Regions from separate parts of the Caballeronia sp. LZ035 genome, predicted to be linked through region 2. Evidence: riboswitches for the same ligand, from Rfam matches in the RefSeq annotation. Region 2 holds a riboswitch; the other holds the start of a gene.

Region 1 (11,826 bases), on a different contig from region 2:
ACGCCTTCCGTCAGCATGCCGATCAGCGCGTCGCCATCTGCCGGAATCGGGCCGACGCGATAGCCTTCGCGCGCGAGCATCGACAGAATGCCGATGGCCGATGCCGGCGTATCGAGCCCGACGCCATTGCCGATGCGTCCCTCGCTGGCCGGATAGTTCGCCAGCACAAGCGCGATACGCTTCTGCGCATTCGGCGCCTGGCGCAGCCTGCACCAGCGCCGGCTCAGTTCGGCGACGAAACGCACGCGTTCCTCGTCGGCCTGATAGCGCACCACATCGACCTGTGTGTGCTTGCAGTGATACGCCAGACCCTTGAAGCTCACCGCGCGCGTGATGATGCGGCCATCGACTTCGGGCAGCGCCACGTGCATCGCGACATCGCGCGAGTTCAGGCCATGATTGGACTGCTGCCAGTCCTCACGATTGCCGCCGCTCAGGATGACCTGCAGCACGGGTGCATCGCCCGCGACTTCGAACGCCTCGCTCTCGCCGATCACGCCCGCCGCGAATGCCGTGGTATTCAGCACGAGCGCCGCGTGATGTTCGGCGCAGACGCGCTCGACCACTTCGCGGCTCACGCTGTCCTTCAGCGATGCAATGGCGATCGGGAGCGGGTTCAGGCCTTCCCGTTCGAGCGCTTCGACGAGTGCATCGAATACGGCCGTGTTGCCCGATTGCAAATGCGCGCGATAGAACAGGATGGCGACGACCGGTGCGTCCTTCGTCCAGCGCGCCTGCCAGTCCGCGACCGTGGCGATCTCGTGTTCCGGATGATAGATCGCTACCGCGGGCAGCGCGGCCGGCGGCGGCGGTTCGGTCCCGTAATCCAGAGCACGCCGCGCGATGGCGCGCAGGAACGCTTCCGCATTGCGCGCGCCGCCTTCGCGCAGATAGCGCGAGAGTTGACGGCAGAACGCCGGGTCGACGGTGCTTCTGGCGATCAGGTTCGGGTCTTCCGTGAGATCGCCCGAGAACATCGCGAGCATCTGGCGCTGCTGGTTCGCCAGCGTCACGAGGCGCTCGATGCCATACGGCCAGTACGATTCGCCGCCGAGATGATCGACGACCACGACCTGTGCGTGACTCAGGACATCGTCGACGTAGAAATCGACGGAAGCCGGCTGGCGCAGGAACGCCTGATTCGCGAGCCGCACCTCGGGGAAACCGGGCTCCAGACGCGGCACCACGCTTGCCAGCAAGGCAAGCGTGGTATCGGCGGAACTAAGAATGACGATCGGCGCGCGGGTCTGCTCGATGCGCATGACGCCCTGCGCGTCGTCGACGAAACCGCCCGGAGTCGTGCGCAGCAGATGCATGGCGGGTTACGCCTGCACGGAAGCGTTCGCGAGCGCGGCTTCGAAGGCGGGCTGCAACGCGTCCGCGCTCAAGTCCTCGCCGATCAGCACGAAGCGGCTCTGCTGCCGGTCTTCGTGCGCTTCCCAGCGACGATCGAAGTAGCTGTCGAAACGTTGCCCGACGCCCTGCACCACGAGCCGCATGGCCGCGCCCGGCAACGCGGCGAAACCCTTCACGCGATAGATCGTGTGCTGCCCGACGAGCGCCTGCAACGCGGCGATCGCCTGTTCGCGCGAGGCAACCGGTGCGTGCACGACGACTGAATCGAATTCGTCGTGGTGGTGATCGGCGTGACCCGCTTCGTCGGGCGAGCCATGATGATCGTGGCGCAGGTGAATGGTCTCTTCCGAGGCCGCTTCGAGACCGAGCAATGCATGAATGTCGAGCTTGCCCATGTGCGCGGGCACGATCTTCACTTCAGCGGGGATCTCGGGGCGCACGAGCGCTTCGACCTTGTGCAGGGCCTCGGCGTCCATCAGGTCGGTCTTGTTGACGATGACGAGGTCCGCCGACGAAAGCTGGTCTTCGAACAGCTCATGCAGCGGCGATTCGTGATCGAGATTCGGATCGGCCTTGCGCTGCGCATCGACGGCGACCGGGTTCGCCGCGAACTGGCCGCTCGCGGCGGCGGGGCCATCGACCATGGTGACGACTGCATCGACGGTGAAGGCGTTGCGGATCGACGGCCAGTTGAACGCCTGCACGAGCGGCTTGGGCAACGCGAGACCCGAGGTCTCGATCAGCACGTGGTCGATGCTGTCGCGCCGTTCGAGCAACTGTTCCATTACGGGATAGAACTCTTCCTGCACGGTGCAGCAGAGACAGCCGTTGGCGAGTTCGTAGAGATTGCGGTCCGGGGAAGCGGATTCGTCGTCACAGCCGATGCCGCAACCTTTGAGGATCTCGCCGTCGATCCCGAGTTCGCCGAACTCGTTGACGATCACTGCAATGCGCTTGCCCTGTGCGTTGGACAGGATATGCCGCATCAACGTGGTCTTGCCGCTGCCGAGAAAGCCGGTCACGACGGTAACGGGAATCTTGCGGGTTTGCATCGTGGCTCCGGGGGTGGTGTGGCGTTGGGGATGCGTGAGGCGCGGCGGGATGATCTTGCGCGTTTCGCGTGCGTGGCTGGCGAGGACGGTGCGCAGATCCTTGCACGGTCGAGACCGGAGCGAAATGCCGCAAAGCCTTGTCAGGCAAGCCGGACGCAAATTTTAACACGGGGGTTTTGATACGGTAGCCTGTCTGGAAGAGGAAACTTGAAGGGCGTCGCGTTCCAGGAAACGTTCATGCACTGCACGTTAAAATCCCCACTCGCCCCTCGACTACCCACCCGCCTCGCGATGAATCACGCCATCGATCGCGCCTTGCCGCTCCCCTCGAAGCTCGCCGTAGGCATCGGCTGCAGGCGAGGCACGAGCGCCGATGCCATCGAACACGCAGTGCAAGCCGCGCTCGGCCCGCATGCATTCGGCGATATCGCCATGGTCGCCACCATCGACACGAAGCGCGCCGAAGCCGGTCTGCTCGCCTTCTGCACACGCCACCATCTGCCGTTGCGCTTCTTCAGCGGCGCGGAGATCGCGCAGGCGCCGCACACGGCGCGCTCCCATCACACACGCAAGCACCTGAACGTCGATGGCGTCTGCGAGCCTTGTGCGCTGCTCGCGGGCAACTCGGCCACGCTCATCGTGCCGAAGACGATCGATTGCGGCGTAACCGTCGCGATCGCAGCGGCGCGCGGAGCATTCGGAAGCGGCGCCTGATCGCGGGATCGACCCCGCCCTGCATGACTTCCTTGCATCCCAGCGGCTTTGCGACCACGGGCTTGAGTTTGTCGTAACAAAGCCAGATCAGTATGGTCAGTGCCACGAGTTCGAGATACAGATAAAACGCGTCCATCGTGTTGCTCCGAATGACAGTCACCGCTGATTCTTCACGGAAGGATCGATATTGCTTTCACGCGGCCGCAGCGACCAAATCCACCCGAGCAGCACGCCATAAAATACGAGCGAGGCGACACCGACGACGATCACGACAAGCAGGCTGTCCATGGATCTCTCCCTGACTGGTTCACGGATGCAGCAAGCGAAGCGCGATGAGCCCTGTTTCGTGATTCCTCGTGATGCCGTTTCCTTGTTGCGTGACGAATGATGACTGCCATGAATTAGCCCGGCATGAGCACGTCACCCGGGTCGTCGCGCTGCGCAACGTCTCGCTCGCCAGCGCAGGATGTGCTCGCGCCAGCCTCATTCGGCGCTAATGCCCTCCGCGTAGCGTGGCTTCTTCCACTGACTGGAAGGAGGTTCCCATGAGGTCGATGAAAGCGCGCGTGATGGTCGCCGGCGTCCTGGGCACGGCGTCTGCCGGGTTCGACGGTATAGCCGCAGAAGTGCCGGAATATAGCTTTGACATGCGGCGGCATGCGCAACTCGGCCTGCCGGGCGGGCCGGCAGCGGGTGCGATTCCGCAGCCCGAGTTTGCAGCGAGGGCTGCGCAGTCGCAGGACACCCTGGCGGAGATACAGCGCATTCAGATCACGATGCGGCTCGCACAGGAGGCGGTGGTGTGTATCGACTCGATCTTGTCCGAAGGCCCGCATGACTGCTGGGCACGTACTTACCAGATCATTGTCGAACTTGGCCTCAGCCACGGTGTGAGCATCGACGCTCATGCGCCGCCGGATCGCGTCGAATCGGCGCGGTTGAAAGCGGCGCTCGAGGGCTATATCGCCGAGCTGGCGGCTACGGTGCAGCGGCTCTTGCTGGAGACGAACCGGGGCGGCTCCACGCCACCGGTGGTCGTTAAACCACCGGTCATGCCCCGGATACCCTGAGCTGCATCGCTTTGACGAGAAACCCGGCGTCGCGCCTCGTCGCCTGCTCGAAAGTGCCTGGCGACGCGGGCTTCGCCGGGCACGACCGATAGCTACCGGCCCATGCGGTCGTAAGCCCGCATACCGAAGAGGTCGCGTTCGTCGTGAGGCGCGCCCTCGTGGCGCTTCATCCGAAGCACTGCAGCGTCGCGCTTCTCGCACTTCTTGCCTGCGCCATGGACCAGCTTGCCGACCCTCTTCAATCTGACCCGCGCGGTGTAAACTGTGCCGCTCTGTGTCTCGCGCTTCGTGATGGTTTCCATGCTATTCCCGAAGACGGTGCTTATCAGGCTCGAATCAGCACCGAGACAGGCACGACGTTCTGAAGCGTTCGTGTGACTTCGCTGCGCGTTCCGACTACATCAACCCTCAAGCCCTTGTCCGGCTTGGGTTTCCGCGCTGAGCCCACGAGCCGCGGACCGACTGAGAATGTCACTCACCCAATGCAGAAAGATACCGAAGCCCATCTGCGCATGACCCAGCGGCGCAAGGAAGGCCATGAGAAAAAGCAGGCAGCGGCAGATCACGAAAAAGGCCTGCTGATTGTGAACACCGGCAACGGCAAGGGCAAGACCACCGCTGCGTTCGGCATGGCGGTGCGCGTGCTCGGGCATGGCATGAAGCTCGGCGTCGTGCAGTTCATCAAGGGCGCGCTGCACACGTCCGAGCGCGACTTCCTCGGCGCAATCGCGAACTGCGATTTCGTCACGATGGGCGACGGCTACACCTGGAACACGCAGGACCGCGAAGCCGACATTGCCACCGCGCGGCGTGGCTGGGACGAAGCGCGCCGCATGATCGAAAGCGGTGACTACCAGATGGTGGTGCTCGACGAACTGAACACCGTGCTCAAGTACGACTACCTGCCGCTCGATGAAGTACTCGACGTGCTGAAGGCGCGTCCTGCAATGCTGCATGTCGTCGTGACGGGACGCCACGCGCCCGACGCCCTCGTCGAACTGGCCGATCTCGTCACCGAGATGCGGATCGTCAAGCATCCGTATCGCGAGCAGGGCGTGAAGGCCCAGCGCGGCGTGGAGTTCTGAACGCGATGCCGTCCTGTCCCGCCCTCTTCATCGGCGCAAGCGCTTCACACCAGGGCAAGACCACGGTGACCGCCGCGCTGGCGCGCCATCACGCGCGTCGCGGGCTGAAGGTGCGGGTCTTCAAGACCGGCCCGGACTTTCTGGATCCGATGATCCTCGAACGCGCGTGCGGCGCGCCCGTGTACTCGCTGCATCTGTCGATGGTCGGCCTCGACGCATGCCGCGCGCTGCTGGCCCAGGCGGCGAGCGAAGCCGACCTGATCCTCATCGAAGGCGTCATGGGCCTGTTCGACGGCACGCCAAGCAGCGCCGATCTCGCCGCCGCATTCAAGGTGCCGGTGCTCGCGGTGATCGGCGCGCACGGCATGGCGCAGACTTTCGGCGCCATTGCATTCGGGCTCGCGCGCTATCGCGAGGATGTGCCGTTCTACGGCGTGCTCGCGAACCGCGTGGCCTCGCCGCGCCATGCGCAGATGTTGTCGGAGACCATTCCCGCAGGGCTGCTCTACTGCGGGCATCTATCGAATGCCGACGATATTGCGCTACCCGAACGACATCTCGGCCTCACCCAGCCCGATGAAGTCGCGGGCCTCGACGCGCGTCTCGACCGCGCCGCCGACGCCATCGCTGAAACCTCGCTGCGCGCGCTGCCGCCGCCCGTGCACTTCGACGACGCCACACTGCCCGAGCCGCCACGCCTGCTGGCGGGCGTGCGCATCGCCGTCGCGCAGGACGCCGCGTTCTCGTTCATCTATCCCGCGAATCTGGATGTGCTGACCGCGATGGGCGCGACCATCGAGCGTTTCTCCCCGCTCGCCGACGAACCCGTGCCCGCTGATGCCGATGCGCTCTATCTGCCCGGCGGCTATCCGGAACTGCACGCCGCGACGCTGGCTGGCAACCGGCGCACGCGTGCGTCGATCGAAACGCATGTCGGGCATGCGAAGCCGGTCGTCGCGGAATGCGGCGGCATGCTGTATCTCGTCGAGTCGCTCAAGGTCCTCGACGGCACGCAGCACGCGATGCTCGGCATCCTGCCCGGCGCGGCCTGCATGCAGCGCAAGCTGTCACGCCTCGCGATGCAGCGCATCGATACCGCGCACGGCGCGATGACGGGCCACACGTTCCACTACTCGACGCTCGACACGCCGCTGCAACCGCTGCTCAAGGCCGCGCACGCCACCACGGGCGCCGAGGGTGAAGCGCTCTATCGGCAGGGACCGGTAACGGCCACCTACATGCACGCTTACTGGCCGTCGAACCCGGCCGCAACGGCCGCAATGTTTCGCGGCGCCTCGCTCTCACCATGACGCAAGACACTCAGACACCGCTGGACCTGGCCTTCACCATCGAGCGCGCCATGACGCAGGAACCGGTCGGCTCGCCCTGTACGAACGTCTGCAAGCTCGACCCCGATACCGGCCTGTGCCTCGGTTGTTACAGAAGCCGCCAGGAGATCAAGACCTTCCGTTCCCTCGATGATGAAACGAAGCGCGCGCTCTTCGATGAACTGCTCGCCCGCCGCGCGGCGCAGGGCCAATAACCAAGAAAGCCCGCGCTCCTCACGGAATGCGGGCTTCGTTGTCTAAGCACCGGCGGTTCAAGCCGCAGCCATTCTCCGCACCGGCGGCCGCTCGAGTTCACGTGCAGCGAGCGCGCCGAACAGCAGCCCGAGCGTCGTCCAGATCAATGCCTGAATGCCGATGGCGGTCACGCGGAAGTTCCACAACAAGGACGCCGAGAAGCCTTCGGGCACTTCATCGACATGCGGCAGCGCAACCTGCGCAATCACGATCACGACCCCGTAAGCGAGCGCGGCGATGAGCGTCGCGTTCCACGCGCCATGCCGTGTCGTCAGACGCCGCTGCCAGCGCACGGCCCACACCATGGCCGCAATCGAAAGCGCCACCATGGTGAAGAACAGCGCAGTGCGCGGTCCGATCGTCGCGGCATTGCCTACGGCGGGCGGATTGGGCGGGTACTTGAGGAACGGCACGATGGCCACGCTCACGAAACCGAACAAGGCCAGCAGCGCCGACGTGCCCCGCGCATGCAGCGCGCCGAACCGTCCGTAAGCAAACGCGAAGACGAGCGAGAAAATCCCGCCCAGCGCGGTGCCGAACACGACGACGCCGGTCAACAGGCCGAGGCCTGCCTGGGTGCCGCGCGAGACCAGTTCTTCGTCGCCGTGATCGTGGCTGTGACCGGCGCTGGCGGACGCATTGGCGGCGTCATGCTCGTGCTCATGTTCAGGCGCTGCCGCATGCTCATGCTGTTCTTCAAACGCAATGGCCTGCGCCACCGAAGGCTCGCCAAAACCACGCGCGAAACCAAAGCCAATGAGGCCCGCGACCAGTCCCGCGAGCATGCCGCGTATCAGCAGGGTGCGAATCATGACGCGCCCTCAGTGGCAGGGAAAGCCGAGCAGATGCCGGCCGTCGTGAACGAATTCGTGGATGTACATGCCCGAAAAGATCGACGTCGCGCCCTGTTCGGCGCCGACAAAATAAATCGCGATCAGCAGAATCAGGCCGATGAACACGGCCCAGGGCAGGACTTCGCGCACCGGCAGGGGCACGGGTGCGTCGATGGCAGGGGAAACCGGTGCGGCAAAGACCGGTGCGTTGGAAGCATTCATGGTGTTTCTCCAGGGAAAAGCGCGTCCCGATTGACGAACAGCATGCAGCGGGGTCTGACTCGCGGTGCGGCGCATGGCGCTGACGGACCGCTCACAGTGGCGCGACCGTGCCGGGTTTGCACCGGCTTCCTCGCACTGCAGGCTTGCCATTCTATGATGATTGACGGCAAAGTAAAACGATAACCTCAGAATCGCCGATTGCCTTGGAACTCCTTCTTCTCTGTCACGCGGCCACGCGCGCGATGAAAACCGGCCGCTTCCCGGCCGGCGACGAACCCGCCGACGACACCGCGCACGCGCCCTTGCCCGCGGGTGAGATCACGCGCGTCATATCCAGCCCGGCCCGCGTGGCGCGCGACATGGCGGCCGGTATCGCGCACGATTTCGACGTCGATCCCGCCTTCGACGACATCGACTATGGCCTGTGGCGCGGACGTTTGATCCGCGAACTCGCCGATGGCGAAGCCGCGCAACTCAGCGCATGGCTGACCGATCCGCAGGCGCGTCCGCACGGCGGCGAGAGCATCGGGATGCTGGCCGCGCGCGTGATCGAAGCTCTGGCGCGGATCGAACGCGAGATGCCTGGCGGGCGCTGCATCGTGGTCACGCATGCCATTGTCGTGAAGGTGGCCGTGGCGCATGCGCAGCGCAAGCCGCTGTCTTCCGTGTATGCCATGAACGTCGCGCCGTGTTCCGTCACCGTCCTGAGCCGGACTCCAAAAGCACAGGACTGGAGCGTGACGCTGCCACCGCCGGCCTGAACTTCAGCGCGTGCGGGACGCTCCAAGCATGCAGCGCAGCGACTGCGCGAGCCTGCTCTCAAACCGTTCAGGAGACTCACATGGCGCATTACGTGGATGGATTCGTCGTACCCGTGCCGGCCGACAAGATCGAGGCCTATCGGGCCATGGCCGAAGCGGCCGGCAAGATCTGGATGGAGCACGGCGCGCTGCAATTCGTGGAAGCCATCGCCGACGACGTGAAGCCCGGCAAGCTCACGTCCTTCCCGCAGAGCGTGCAGATGAAAGAAGGCGAAACCGTGGCGTTCTCGTATATCGTCTACGCGTCGCGCGAGGAACGCGACCGCATCAATGCGAAGGTGATGGAGGACCCACGCCTCAAGGCCATGATGGAATCGGGCGAGCCGCCCTTCGACGCGCAACGGATGTTCTTCGGCGGCTTCAAGGCCATCGTCGAACTTTGACGCGACTGATATTTCTTGTTGTCTGACCGCGCTTGCCGCAAAGGAACTGCATCGACATGTATATCGCCATGAACCGCTTCAAGATCGTGCCCGGCGCCGAAGCCGACTTCGAACGCCTCTGGACCCGCCGCGACACCTATCTCAAGGACGTACCGGGTTTCGTCGAGTTTCATCTGCTGAAGGGACCGACGAAGGACGACCACGTGCTCTATTCGAGCCATACGATCTGGGCGAACCGTGAGGCCTTCGACGACTGGACGCGTTCCGACGCCTTCCGCGCCGCGCATCGCAATGCGGGCGGCGAAACGCGCCAGCTTTACCTCGGCCATCCGGAATTCGAGGGCTTCGAAGTCATCCAGACCGTCAAGTGACGTCCGGCGAACGATCGGACCAATTGCGCCTTCAACTGTACCCTGAGCACGCGCGTTTTACACAAGTGTGAAAAAACGCGCGTCGCCGACAGGCTCTTGTCAGGCCTTGGCGCCGCGCGCCATACGCTGAAGCGTCGACGAATCGATAGCCGCGGCGCAGATGCGCACCGCTTCCTTCAAGGTGCGCGGACGCCCCGCGCCAAACTGGGATTCGAGCATGGCCACGGCGCGCATGCGCTCGTCGTTGCCAAGCTTCTCGCCGGTCGCCAGTTCAAGCACCGAGATGAAGTAGGCCGCGGGCGGCGCGGCATTGGGCGTGGGACGTTGCGGGCGGCTTGGCCTTGCGCCGCCGCCGCTTTCATGGCCGTCGTCGTGGGCGGGGATCCAGGGGTGCCACTTGCTGTCGTATCGACTCTTCATGAGTGTGTTCGCTGGCTGAATTGCAGGGACGCGCCGTTGCGCGCCTCGTCATTGAGTCAACTGACAGCAAGGACCGTTCCAAGCAGCGTCGTTCAGCGCCCGCCGGCGATTTCCTCCGACAAAAGCCCCCGCGCGACGCGGCAAGCCGCCAGATCCCAGGCCGCACAGCCCACCGACTTGAACATGACGGGCCGGCCGGCGTCCTTCGCTGTCGTTGCGGCCGGAACCGCCAGCGCCTCGGCAAGCGCCTGCACCGCGCTCCACTCCACGCCCGCCAGGATGAAATCGCCGGCTTCGTGATGGGCGCCGGCCAGATCGTCCACATAAAGCGTGCTGCCATGCACGATGTCGGCGGCGATCTCGGCGGCATCGGCGGTGAAGGCTCCCACGCCGATCACGAGCCGTCCGGCGCGCGCGGGCGTCGTGTAGACCGGCGTCTTGCTGGTGGTCGCGGCGATCACGACATCGACCGATGCGGGAATCTCCGCCATCTCCAGCGGCGCGAGGTGGCGGCCAGGCGCCGCATGCGTCTCGCAGAACGCCCGCGCCCGCCCGGCACGCGAACCCTGCACGAGGATGCGCGCCTCCGGATACACCGCCGCCAGCGCCTCGACATGAAACGCCGACTGCCTGCCGGTGCCGATCACCAGCACCTCGCGCGGCGCGCCGCCATGCAGCGCGCGGATCGCCAGCATCGAGACCGCAGCCGTGCGCCGTCCGGTCACCGTGGGGCCGTCCAGCATGAACTGCGGCACGCCGGTGACGGCATCGAAGGCGGTCACCTGACCGTGAATCGTCGGCAGGCCGCGCGCGCCGTTGCCCGCGCATACATTGACCAGCTTGTGCATCGCGAGATCGGCGGCGCTCGCGGGCATCGACAGCATCACGCCGCCCTCGATCGGCACGACCATGCGCTCGGGGCTCACGATGCGCCCCGCCGCGTAGTCGAGCATGGTGGCGGCGAGCATGTCCACGAGACGGTCGTACGGCACGAGGCGGGCGGTCTGCAGTTCGTCGAAACTCTGGAGGGCGCGAGGCGTTGGGGTCATCATGGTTCCGTCTGGCTGGAAGAAGGTGGACATGCCATCGGCATGCCATTGAAGCGCGGGATTATTCTAACGGCGCGCGCAACGATGGCGCGACCGCGTCATAAAGCCACTCAACCGGCACGGCGCGCGCCTGTCACAATGAGTCCCCTGTTCGACGAGCCAGGCGTGCGCGCCGTTGTCACATGCCTGCCATTGGCCTCGGTCATACTCAGCGGACCCGCGCCCTCGTCTCGCGCCGCCTGGCGCAATGCACCACGATCGCCCTGCACACCCATACGGAGCCCACCATGAGCATCGACACGACGGACAAGCAGCGCCGTTTCCACGCGGACCTCATCGACAGTTACGACGAAGAGTTCGAGATGGAAATCGACGACCGCTTTCTGGACGGTGAATCGACTTTCTCGGATGAAGAGCGCGCGCTGCGCAAGACCTATTTCCGCGAACTGTTCCGCCTGCAAGGCGAGCTCGTGAAGCTGCAGGACTGGGTCGTGCATACGGGTCATCGTCTCGTCGTGCTGTTCGAAGGGCGCGATGCCGCCGGCAAGGGCGGCGCGATCAAGCGCATCACACAACGTCTCAATCCGCGCGTCTGCCGCGTGGCCGCCCTGCCCGCGCCGAACAATCGCGAGCGCACGCAATGGTATTTCCAGCGCTATGTGTCGCACTTGCCGGCGGCCGGTGAGATCGTGCTGTTCGACCGCAGTTGGTACAACCGCGCGGGTGTCGAGCGCGTGATGAACTTCTGCACCGACGAGGAGTATGAGGAATTCTTCCGCTCGGTGCCCGAGTTCGAGAAGATGCTGGTGCGCAGCGGCGTCCAGATCATCAAGTACTGGTTCTCGATCACCGATGACGAACAGGAAG
Region 2 (11,826 bases):
GCAAGGATCTGCTGCCCGAGGTGCGGCGCCTGCTCGCATCCGCCGATGCGCTGCGTCCGCTGGCGCAGTCGCTGGCGCGCGGCGAGGCGGGCGTGCTGTCGCTCGCGTTCGTCTCCACCGCTGACTACGGGCTGCTGCCGGCGCTGCTGCACGCGTTCGGCGCCCGCCATCCGGGCGTCCGGCTGCAACTGACCGAGGCGACCAGCGACGTGCAGATCGAGGAACTGGTCGCCGGCCGCATCGACGCCGGGCTCGTGATTCCTCCGCTGCCGGCGCGCCACGCGGGCGCGCTGTCGTATCTGCCGGTGGCGCGCGAGCCGCTGGTCGTCGCGATGCCCGCCGCCACCGCGCGCGAACTCGGGCAGGGCGAGCCGGAGTGGGCGGACACGCGCGTCGAACTGACCGCGCTGGCTGCGGCGCCGCTCATCGTCTTTCCGCGGCGGCTCGCGCCCGGCCTGTACGACAGCATCATGGGCTGCTACGGCGCCGCGGGCCTGACGCCGCGCATCGGCCAGGAAGCCATCCAGATGCAGACCATCGTCAGCCTGGTCTCGGCGGGCATGGGCGTCGCGCTCGTGCCGCGTTCGCTGCGGCATCTGCGGCGTACGGGCGTCGTGTACCGGCCGTTGCGCGCGCCCGAGGACCCGGCGATGCTTGTCGAAACCGGTCTCGTGTGGCGTGCGGCGGAAGTGAGTCCGGTGCTGGCCGGCTTCATCGACATCGTCCGTTCGCGGGCGCAAGGCGCCGGTTCTGTATGATGCGGCCTTGAGGTTCGCTCGAGGCCCCCTCGAAGTCCGTCAGCTCTTCGACATCAGCATGCTCATACATCCCAATTTCGATCCCGTCGCCATCCATCTCGGACCGCTCGCCGTACGCTGGTACGGCCTCATGTATCTCGTGGCCTTCGTGTCGGCCATTGTCATCGGGCGGCTGCGCCTGCGCCTGCCCTATGTGGCGCGCCAGGGCTGGACCGCGAAAGACATCGACGACATGCTGTTCTACGGCGTGCTCGGCACGATTCTCGGCGGCCGAATCGGCTATGTGATCTTCTACAAGGCGAGCTACTACGCCGCGCATCCGCTCGACATCTTCAAGGTCTGGGAAGGCGGCATGTCGTTCCACGGCGGCTTCCTCGGCGTGACGCTCGCCATGGTGCTGTTCGCGTGGCAGCGCAAGCGCACCTGGCTGCAAGTGACCGATTTCGTCGCGCCGATGGTGCCGCTCGGACTCGCGGCCGGGCGTCTCGGCAACTTCATCAACGGCGAACTGTGGGGCCGCGTGACGGACCCGAACGCGCCGTGGGCGATGCTGTTCCAGAACTCGACCAACGACGACGCCGTGTGGCTCGCGAAGAATCCGCAACTGGATGCGCAGTACCATCTCACCGAGATTTTCCAGCGCTATCACATGTTGCCGCGCCATCCGTCGCAGCTGTATGAGATCGCGCTGGAAGGGCTGGTGCTGTTCATCCTGATCTGGACGTTCTCGCGCAAGCAGCGGCCCGTTGGCGCCGTGTCCGCGCTGTTTCTGATCGGCTATGGACTGGCGCGCTTCACGGTGGAATTCGCGCGCGAGCCCGATGACTATCTCGGCTTGCTCGCGTTCAATCTCTCGATGGGTCAGTGGCTCTCGCTGCCGATGATCATCGCCGGCGTGCTGATGATGGTGTGGGCGTACAAGCGCAATCTGCGTCTGCCGCCGGAATCCGCGCAGGCTTGAAGGAACGCGGGGCCGTGCGGGCCCCGCACACCGCTTAACGCCCCATCTGCACGGAGCCGTTCACATCAACGGTCACGGTCGTCGTGCCGGCTTCCATCGCGATGGGCGCGGCCATCTTCGCATCGGCGCTCATTGCGCGCGACTGCATCATCATGACCGGGCGCGGCTGAACGCCGCTGTGTCCGATGTTCACTTCCCTGATCGAGAAGTTGCTGTAGCCGAACGACTGCGCGGCGGTCTGCGCCTGCTTGCGGAATGAGTCGATGGCCTGCGTGACGAGTTTTTGCTCGGCCGTGCGCTGCGCTTCCGGCGACAGCGAGAAGGCCACGCTGCCCACCTGCATCGACGCACTCATCTTGCCCGCGAGCTTCGAGGCCGCCGCGAAGTCGTGCGATTCGAGCACGACTTCCGTGCGGCCGCGCCACGCGGAGATCTTGCCGTCGCGATCGGTCGACGGATACACGGTGAACGAACCGCTCTTGGCCGTCACGCCGTCGACACCGCGTGCCTCGCGCAAGGCCGACTCGGCGCGTTGATTGAGCGTGTTGGTGAGCGAGGAGGGATCGGCCGCTTCCTGTTCGTAGAACAGCGTGATGGTCACGACATCCTGCGCCACCTGCGCGCTCGATTGCGCCGACAGCGACAGCACGCCCGCCGGCTGCGGGTTGATCACCGTCTGTGCGGCGGCGGATTGAGAGAAGGTGAACGCGGCGCCGGACATCGCGAGCAGGGCGAGGGCGGCGGCAGTTTTCTTGTAGGTCATCGAAGGCTCCAGACGCAAGGCAATCATGTAATGCGTCGCGTGATTTGCGACCGCCTTTAGGCGGCGGTCGCGCGTCGTAAGTTCCTTGTTAGACGAGATGCTCGGTAATGAAGCGCCATTGCGCATCGGTGACGGGCGTGATCGAAAGACGATTGCCGCGTGCGAGAACCTGCATGTCCGCGAGTTCAGCATGCTCGCGCAAGGTGGCGAGCGGAATCAGCGGCGTCTTCTTGACGAACTTCACATCGACCAGCATCCAGCGCGGCGTTTCCTGCGTGGACTTCGGATCGTAGTAGTCGCTCTTCGAATCGAACTGCGTAGGGTCGGGATAAGCGGTGGAGCAGACCTTCGCGATACCCGCGATGCCCGGCTCCGGACAGCTCGAATGATAGAACAGCACGCCGTCGCCGACCTGCATCTGATCGCGCATGAAGTTGCGCGCCTGATAGTTGCGCACGCCCGTCCACGGCAGCGTTTTCTTCGGGGCGTGTGCCAGGTGATCGATGCTTGCTTCGTCCGGTTCGGACTTCATCAGCCAGTAGCGCATGATTGTTCGTTATGCGTGATCGACGAAGGGAAGGGTGTTGCAAACGCGATGCTGCAAATGAAAAACGGCATCGGAAAAACCGATGCCGTTTGAGATGAGGTCCCCGCCATAGCCGCTAGGCCGGCATCCTGAACCTGGGTTCAAGATTGGTCGCGGTAAGCAACACTTCGGGTACATCGGACTAGCGACGCGCGCGCCCATGTTGCAAGGTTCCGCAACCGTGCCAATGTAGCATTGGTTCAAGGAATATATGACCTTGGCGAACCAGGCAGGGAAACGTCACTCTACACCAATCGTTTGCCTTCTGCAGCCCCGGTGCGGTTTCTTTTTTCGATCGACGTGGCGTGTTGATTAACCCCTCATCACCACGGTCCGATGAGCCGCATCACCGCGCGTTATTGCACTTCGTATTGTGCAATGACGGCGCCGAGCTGCTCGTTCATCGAGTGCATCGTGCGACGGATTTCCTCGGCCGGGAAGGCTTCGCCATGACGCACGCTGTCCTGCAGCTTGAGCAATTCCGACGCCAGCGACAACGCCGCCATCACCGCGATGCGGTCCGTGCCGCGCACGTTGCTCGCGTTGCGCACCTTGTTCATCTCGGCATCGACGCGTGCAACGGCTTCGCGCAGCGGGCCTTCCGTTTCAGGCGAACAGGCGAGGCGATACGGCTGCCCCAGAATGGAGACTTCGATTTGCGTGGTCGTCATGCCTTCTCTCCTTGATGATGCTCGCCGTGCATTTCCGCTTCGGGGGCATGCGCGTGTTCATGCGCATCCTGCGAATCGGCTTCGAGGAGATCGAGTTGATTTTCGGATTCGCCGTGCTGCGCGGACTTCGCGCGGGGCAGTTTTTCGAGGATCGCGTTGAGGCGGACTTGCGCGTCGTCGATCTTGGCGGAGAGGGAATCGCGTTCGGACTGCAGCGTGTCGCGTTCTTCGCGGACCTGCGCGAGGTCGGACTGAAGATTGGCGTACTCGGTGCGCAGTTGCTCGAGTTGTTCTTGCAGCGCGGCTCGCGCCTGATTGTGGCGCTCGCTGATCTGGATCAGCCGGCCGATATTTCCTGACAGTGATTCGAGTTCGTTGAGCATGTGCTGCGTCCTCTAAAGACCTCGCATTTTAGCGCGGTTCAACGGAGCTACCGATAATTGTCTCGTTTCGAGACGTAACAGCACGCGATCGTGCGCGCAAACCCCGGGTTCTCGCGCATCTCGCCGTGCATTCGTGTGCAGAAAACACGAGCGTTGATTTGCTCGTGGATGCAGTCAGGCTGATTCTCGCTCGCTGAGTTCGTTTGTTCTTCGCATCTTCACGCGCCGCCTGCTGTCCTTCGCGCCAGGGTGCGCCGTTTCTTGACGGTCCCGACCCGCGCTCCTACACTTGCCGCACTTCTGGTGCTCGCATGCGCGGCTCTCGCGCATGCAGTCAAACGGGAAGCAGGGAGCGAAGTCCTTGAAGCCGCCGAACCACTGAACGGCGGCTGAACAGGACGGAGCCAACCTGTGCTGCCCCCGCAACGGTAAGCGACCGCAACGCAAGTTGCAAGTCGTCTCATACGCGTTTTTGCAGCGCGGGCGCGTGGATCTCGCTTGAGTCTTGCGCGATTCATCCATGTGCCGGGCCGTTCATCGGCCTCTGCAAGAAACGTGTCGACGCCACTGCGCATGATGCGCGGGAAGGCGGGACGATCCGTCGCCAGCCCGGATACCGGCCAGAGTCCCATGCGCCTGCTGCCCGTCATCGCACGATCACTGCGTGACGCATGGCGGCATGGCGCGTTCGTCGCGCATCGAACCTCGCGGGGAGCGGGGCCGCGCTCATCCTCCACGGGAACACTCGTCATGCAATCGCCATGGGCCGCCGTCCGGGACGGCCTCTCCGGTCGCGGCATCGCCGCTGCCACTTTCCTTCTGCCGCTCGCCGGCGCCGCGCAAGCCGCGACGACATCCGCTGCTGATGACGCTTCGCAAACGCTTGCGCCTGTCGTTATCACGGCAACGCGTGCAGCCCAGCCGCTCGCTGATTCCATTCCGCAGACCTCGCTGTTCGATACACAAGACATCGCCGACAGCAACGCAGACGACGCCCTCGGCCTCATCGCGCTGGCGCCCGGCGTGCAGATCACGCGCAACGGCGGACCGGGCGCAAACTCGGGCCTCTTCATTCGCGGCGCGTCGTCCTCGCAGTCGCTCGTGCTGATCGACGGCGTGCGGGTCGAGTCGGCATCGCTCGGCGCGGCGCAGCTGTCGCAAGTGATGCTGGACCAGATCGGGCGCGTCGAGGTGGTGAACGGCAATGTCTCGGCGTTGTATGGCTCGGGCGCGATCGGCGGCGTCGTGCAGATTTTCACGAAGGAGGGCGAGCCGCATCCGCCGCGTTTCAGCTTCGAGACGGAGCTTGGCAGCTATCACACGCAGCGCCAGTCCGCCGGCGTGAACGGCGCGCTGGACAAGGATGGCCGCACCACCTTCAGCCTGAACGTGTCGCGTGAGAAGACCGACGGCTTCTCGTCGCTCGATCCGAATCTCGCGCCCGGCGCGAATCCCGACGCGAACGGCTATCTGAACGAGAGCGTCGCTGCGACCTTGCGCCACCGGTTCAGCGACCAATGGGATGCAGGCGTGCGCTTCCTGCAGTCGAACGGCATCAACAGCTTCGACGATGCCTATGGCCAGCCGACCGATCTCAACGAATCGCACAACCGCGTGCGTTCGGCATCGGTGTTCGCCAATGGCAAACTCACGGGCAACTGGACCACGCACTTCACGATCGCGCAGGGCCAGGATCGCGCGAACATCGAGCAGAACGGCGTCTATACGAGCCGCTTCAATTCCGAGAATCGTCAATACACGTGGCAGAACGACATCCGCATCAGCGACGCGCACACGCTGCTGTTCGGTTATGAACATCTCGACCAGACGCTCGATTCCGATCAGTTCAGCGCGCCCGACCGCCATGTGAATTCGGTGTTCGCGGGCTATGTCGGCCATCTCGGCGCGAGCGAATTCCAGGCGAATCTGCGTCACGACCAGTATTCCGATTTCGGCGGCGCGAACAGCTACTATCTGGGCTACGCGTACAACATCGACACGCACTGGAAGGCGAGCGCGAGCTATGCGGCCTCGTTCCGCGCGCCGAGCTTCGACGATCTTTACTATCCGTTCAGCGGCAATCCGTCGATACAACCGGAACGCAGCCATTCCGTCGAAGCAGCGGTTCAGTATGCGTCGAACGGACTCGGCGTGCTGCGCGTCACGCTGTTCCAGACGCGCTATTCGAATCTGATCGACTACGTGTCCGACGGCGGCTTCTACTACACCGCGCAGAATGTCGGACGGGCGAAGGTGCAGGGCGTGGAGGGATCGTGGGCGGGGCATGTCGGCAAGACGGACGTGCGCGCGGGCGTCACGTTCCAGAATCCCGTCGATGAAACGAATCACCAGGACCTGACGCGGCGCGCGCGGCATTTCGCGACGCTGAGCGCACATCGTACGATCGGGCGTTGGCGCGTGGGCGGCGAGTGGCTCGTGAGCGGCCAGCGCAGCGACTACGATTCGACGCTCGCGGGCTACGGCATCGTGAATCTGTCGGCGCGCTATGACATCTCGAAGTCGTGGTACCTCACGGCACGCGTCGACAATCTCTTCGACAAGGACTATGAGCTTGCGTATGCCTACAACACCCCGCGACGCGGCGCTTATCTCACGCTCGGCTGGCATCCGTCGTGAGCCTCGCGCCTGAGCGGATGCGCGGCATGAACGGCGCGCGCGCCGCCGCGATCTGGGCATGCCTCGCCGCAGCGGCGTGCGGCGTGCTGATCGCATCGCTTGCGCTGGGCAGCGTCGCGCTGCCGCCTTCGCGCGCGTTCGCCGCGTTGTTTCATGCACTCTTTCATGCGCAGGCTGTCACGCCCGACATCGCCGACGAGATCGTCCTCACACTGCGCCTGCCGCGCGCCCTTGCGGGCTTTGCGTCGGGCGCGCTGCTCGCGCTGGCCGGGGCGTTGTTGCAGGTGCTGTTGCGCAACCCGCTGGCGGAACCTTACGTGCTCGGCGTCTCGGGCGGCGCGGCAAGCTTCGCGCTGGCGGCGATGCTGGTCTCGCTGCCATGGTGGGGCGTCGATCTCGCCGCGTGCGTGGGCGCGTTCGCATCCATCGTCCTGGTGCTCGGGCTCGCACGCCGTGACCTGTGGCGCGGCACGCAGGACGCATCGCCACGGCTCTTGCTGACGGGCGTCGTGATTGCATCGGGCTGGGGCGCGCTCATCACGCTGATGTTGAGCATCGCGCCGGACAACCGCCTGCGCGGCATGATCTTCTGGCTGACCGGCGATCTCGACGGCGCCGCCACGCCGTGGCCCGCACTGCTGGCGCTGGTGCTCGCCCTGTTGTTGATCCTCCCTGTAGCTCCGCAGTTGAACGTGCTGTTGCGCGGCGACAGCGCCGCGCAGGCGCTCGGCGTGCCGGTGGCGCGCCTGCGTCTGCGCGTCTATCTGGTCGCGTCGCTGGCGGCTGCGGCGGCCGTGACCACGGCGGGCACGCTCGGCTTCGTCGGGCTGGTCGTGCCGCATCTGCTGCGGCTCGCGTTCGGCAACGATCAGCGCATGCTGGTGCCCGCCGCCGCGCTGGCGGGCGGTCTCGCGGTGATGGCCGCCGACCTCGCCGCGCGCACCGTGATCGCGCCCGCGCAGTTGCCGGTGGGCGTGGTGACGGCGCTGGCCGGCGTGCCGATGTTCCTCTGGATGCTGCTGCGGAGACCGCGATGAACCTGCATCTCGATGCCATCGTGCTGCGGGCCGGCGAGCGCACGCTGATCGACGGTCTGACGCAGACCTTCGCGCCGGGCGAGATGTGGTGCATCGCGGGCCCGAACGGCGCGGGCAAGACGACGCTCATCCATGTGCTGGCCGGATTGAGCGCGCCGGCGGCGGGCCGAGTGTCGCTCGATGGCCGCCTGCTAGCGTCATGGCACGCCGCCCAGCTCGCACGCGTGCGCGCGCTGATGCCGCAGGCGACTCACGACGCCTTCAGCGCCAGCGTGCTGGACACTGTGCTGCTGAACCGCTTTCCGTATCTGACTGGCTGGGGCTGGGAGAACGACGACGATCGCGCCGCCGCGCATGCGGCGCTCGACGCGCTCGGCCTCGCGCCGTTCGCTGCGCGCGACGTGCTCACGCTGTCGGGCGGCGAACGGCAGCGGGTCGCGCTCGCGGCGGTGCTGTGCCAGAACGCGCCGCTGCTGCTGCTCGACGAACCCTTGTCGCATCTGGACCTGCATCATCAGATCGCGTGCCTGCATGCGTTGCGGGCGGCGGCGGGCGTACATTCAACCGGCCCCGCGCGCACCGTCGTGTTCTCGTGCCACGACCTGAATCTCGCGCGCCGCTTCGCGACGCATGCCTTGCTGCTCGATGGCCGCGGCCACGCCTGTGCGGGCCCGGTCGCCGAGGTGCTGACGCCCGAACGCGCCAGCGCGGCGTTCGGCTATCCGCTTGCGCTGCTGCGCGACGGCGATCACGAGGCGCTCGTGCCTTCCATCCCACGTTTCTGAAGGAATATCGATGTCCACGCTCAACGACATCCCGCTCCCGCCCGCACTCGACCGGTCGCTCGAAGCCGAACTGCGCCGCGTCATCGACATGAAGACCAAGCCGCGCGGCAGCCTCGGGCGGCTCGAATCCCTCGCGCTGCAAACGGGACTGATCCAGCGCACGACGAAGCCGCGCATCGTGCGTCCGGCGATGATCGTGTTTGCCGCCGATCACGGTATCGCCGGGGAAGGCGTGAGTTCGTATCCGCAGGAAGTGACCGCGCAGATGGTGGCGAATTTTCTGGCGGGCGGCGCGGCGATCAATGCGCTGTCGCGCTCGGTGGGCATGACACTGGAGATCGTCGATGCGGGCGTGGCGACGCCGATTCCGGCTGTGAAAGCGGGTCCGGACGTGGGCTATGAACGCCAGTCGCTCGGCCCCGGCACGCGCAACTTCGCGCGAGAACCCGCGATGTCGCGCGCAACCGCGCTCGACGCCATCGCGCGCGGCGCGGCCTGCGTGCGCCGGCACGCGGCGCTGGGCACGAACGTGATTGGGTTCGGCGAGATGGGCATCGCGAACACGTCGGCGGCGGCGTGCCTGATGAGCCGCCTGTGCGGCGTGCCGATCGACGAATGTGTCGGCCGGGGCACGGGTCTCGACGATCGCGGTCTTGCGCACAAGCGCGAGGTGCTGGGCCGCGCGCTGGCCTTGCATGCCGATACCGGCGATGCCCTCGATACCCTCGCAACCTTCGGCGGCTTCGAGATCGCGATGATGACGGGCGCGTGTCTCGAAGCCGCGCGTGCGGGCATGACGATTCTCGTCGATGGCTTCATCGCGACCTCGGCGCTGCTGGTCGCCGCGACGCTCGCGCCGGCAGTGCTCGACTACTGCGTGTTCGCGCATGCCTCGGACGAGACCGGTCATCGGCGCATGCTCGCGTATCTCGGCGCTGCGCCGCTGCTGCAACTCGACCTGCGTCTGGGCGAAGGCACCGGCGCCGCGCTCGCGCTGCCGGTGTTGCGCGCGGCCGTCGCCTTCCTCGATGAAATGGCGAGTTTCGAGTCGGCGGGCGTGTCGGATCAGGCTGGCTGAGATGCAGCGTCCGCTCGACGAACTGCGTTACTTCTTCACCGCGCTCGGTTACTTCACGCGCGTGCCGGTGCCGCGCTGGGTCGGGTTCGAGCGCGAATATCTGAACGCGGCGGCGCGTTATTTTCCGCTGGTGGGTGTGTTGGTCGGCGCGGTTGCGGCGCTGGTCTGGCTGGCCACGTGGCGCGTGTTTCCGGCGGGCGTCGCCGTGCTGCTGTCGATGGCCGCCACACTCGTGCTGACCGGCGCATTCCACGAAGACGGCCTCGCTGATTGCGTCGATGCCTTCGGCGGCGCGTACACCAAGGACGATGCGCTGCGCATCATGCACGATTCGCGCATCGGCGCGTTCGGCGCGATCGCACTCGTGATCGCGCTGGCGCTCAAGTGGCAGGCGCTGGCCGCGTTGCCGCCGTATCGCGTCGCGTGGACGATGATCGGTGCGCATGCCGCGAGCCGGGCCTTCGCGATCAGTTATCTCGTCACGCTCGACTACGTGCGCGCCGAAGGCAAGGCCAGGCCGGTCGCACAGCGCATGAGCGCGGCATCGTTTGGATGGGCGCTGCTGTTCGGCTTGCCCTGGCTCTTCGCGCTGGACTGGAAGCTGGCGGGCGTGACGCTCGCCGTGCTGTGCGTGCTGCGCTGGATGATCGGCCGGTACTTCGTGCGGCGCATCGGCGGCTATACGGGCGACTGCCTCGGCTTCGCGCAGCAAGTGTTCGAAATCACGATCTATCTCGTCGGGCTCGCATGGATCTCGTTCTGATCCGCCATCCGGAAGTGGTCATCGAGGCCGGTGTCTGTTACGGGCAGACGGATGTGCGCTTGCTGCGTGACGTTGCCGAGTCGGCGCTTGATCTGACGGCACGCATGCAGACGCTGAAGGTGCCCGGCTGTGTCGCGGGCTGGCACGCAAGTCCGTTGCGGCGCTGTGCGTCTCTCGCCGGTGCGCTTTCGCCGGATGGCCCGATTCATCTCGATCCGCGCCTCGCCGAGATGAACTTCGGCGCGTGGGAAGGGCGCGCGTGGGATGGCATCGAACGCGCGCTCATCGATGCCTGGGCGGCCGACCTCGAGCATGCGCGTCCCCATGGCGGCGAGAGTCTGGTGCAGTTCGCGCGGCGCGTGATCGCGTGGTTCGACGACACCTGCGCCGGCGAGCAGACCGTGCACGTCGTCGCGCATGCGGGCGTGATGCGGCTGCTGGCGGCGCATGTGCTGGGCATCGCGCATGAACACGCGCTGCAATGGCCGCTCGATTTCAACGGTATCGCGTGGTTCAGGCGCGTGCGCGGACAGTGGCTGCTGGTGCGCTGGAACGCTTGACTATCGGGCCCGGCGTGCGCGGGCGTCTTCCAGATCGCGACACAGTTGCGCTGCGCCGAGCGCGAGGCGGGGCGTCGGCCGGTTGATGAGATCGCCGTCGATGCCAAACAGATTGCCGCGCGCCACCGCGGTCAGCGCGGTCCAGCGCCGCCACCGGTCGAATGCGGGCAAGGGCCGGTCCGGCGCCGTCGCGCCGGGCGTCGCGGTGACGATGGCTTCGGGGTTCGCCGCGAGCACGGCTTCCGCCGAGACCGTCGGCACGCGCAGCGGCTCGGCCGCGAACACATTCACGCCGCCGCACAGCGTGATCACTTCATCGAACACATTGTCGCGATTGAGCGTCATCAAAGGTTCGTCCCATACCTGATAGAACACGCTCACGGGCGGCCGCCGGGCATAACGCTCACGCAGTTGGGCGATGTCGTCGGTGAAGGCATCGGCGGCGGTGCGCGCGGTGGCCTGCGTGCCGAGCAGCGTGCCGAGCTTGCTGAGGCTCGTCGCGACATCGGCGAGATGTTTTGGTTCGTTGAAATAGATCGGCACGCCAAGCGCTTTCAGCCGGTCCAGCTGGCGCGCTGCATTGCCATGCCGCCACACCACGACCAGGTCCGGATGCAGCGCGACGATGCGCTCCAGATCGAGCGCCTTGTTGTCACCGACGCGGGGAATCGCCTGCGCTTCCTTCGGGTAGTCGCTATAGCTCACCGCGCCGACCACGCGCGCGCCGCCGCCCGCCGCGAACAGCAGTTCGGTGACGTGCGGCGCGAGGCTGACGACGCGTCGCGCCGGCTGCGCGAGCGTCACGGTGGCGCCGCTGTCGTCGGTGACGGTGATGGCGGCGTGC

What was found. A riboswitch is a leader RNA that binds a small molecule or an ion and turns the genes downstream of it on or off. The one in region 2 is predicted to bind cobalamin.
Region 1: another riboswitch for cobalamin. It lies ahead of QCE88_RS36840 (CbtB-domain containing protein); the one in region 2 lies ahead of QCE88_RS04660 (TonB-dependent receptor domain-containing protein).

Annotation. Positions count from the first base shown of each region.
Region 1 covers NZ_JARUXS010000004.1:1,393,381-1,405,206, forward strand. The annotation lists gene cobN (cobaltochelatase subunit CobN) at 1-1,316, opposite strand, end outside; gene cobW (cobalamin biosynthesis protein CobW) at 1,323-2,408, opposite strand; gene QCE88_RS36800 (cobalamin biosynthesis protein) at 2,700-3,122, shown strand; gene QCE88_RS36805 (hypothetical protein) at 3,279-3,410, opposite strand; gene QCE88_RS36810 (hypothetical protein) at 3,668-4,192, shown strand; gene QCE88_RS36815 (hypothetical protein) at 4,285-4,494, opposite strand; gene cobO (cob(I)yrinic acid a,c-diamide adenosyltransferase) at 4,675-5,277, shown strand; gene QCE88_RS36825 (cobyrinate a,c-diamide synthase) at 5,283-6,587, shown strand; gene QCE88_RS36830 (DUF1289 domain-containing protein) at 6,584-6,820, shown strand; gene QCE88_RS36835 (CbtA family protein) at 6,878-7,672, opposite strand; gene QCE88_RS36840 (CbtB-domain containing protein) at 7,682-7,915, opposite strand; cobalamin riboswitch at 7,944-8,070, opposite strand; gene QCE88_RS36845 (histidine phosphatase family protein) at 8,119-8,676, shown strand; gene QCE88_RS36850 (DUF1428 domain-containing protein) at 8,757-9,119, shown strand; gene QCE88_RS36855 (antibiotic biosynthesis monooxygenase) at 9,176-9,490, shown strand; gene QCE88_RS36860 (hypothetical protein) at 9,590-9,910, opposite strand; gene lhpI (bifunctional Delta(1)-pyrroline-2-carboxylate/Delta(1)-piperideine-2-carboxylate reductase) at 10,003-10,959, opposite strand; gene ppk2 (polyphosphate kinase 2) at 11,247-11,826, shown strand, end outside.
Region 2 covers NZ_JARUXS010000001.1:983,035-994,860, forward strand. The annotation lists gene QCE88_RS04625 (LysR family transcriptional regulator) at 1-758, shown strand, start outside; gene lgt (prolipoprotein diacylglyceryl transferase) at 817-1,719, shown strand; gene QCE88_RS04635 (SIMPL domain-containing protein) at 1,754-2,482, opposite strand; gene QCE88_RS04640 (EVE domain-containing protein) at 2,571-3,029, opposite strand; RNA gene ssrS (6S RNA) at 3,126-3,307, opposite strand; gene QCE88_RS04650 (cell division protein ZapA) at 3,425-3,739, opposite strand; gene QCE88_RS04655 (ATPase) at 3,736-4,122, opposite strand; cobalamin riboswitch at 4,407-4,762, shown strand; gene QCE88_RS04660 (TonB-dependent receptor domain-containing protein) at 4,753-6,759, shown strand; gene QCE88_RS04665 (iron ABC transporter permease) at 6,777-7,796, shown strand; gene QCE88_RS04670 (ABC transporter ATP-binding protein) at 7,793-8,581, shown strand; gene cobT (nicotinate-nucleotide--dimethylbenzimidazole phosphoribosyltransferase) at 8,592-9,659, shown strand; gene QCE88_RS04680 (adenosylcobinamide-GDP ribazoletransferase) at 9,661-10,422, shown strand; gene QCE88_RS04685 (histidine phosphatase family protein) at 10,407-10,982, shown strand; gene QCE88_RS04690 (cobalamin-binding protein) at 10,983-11,826, opposite strand, start outside.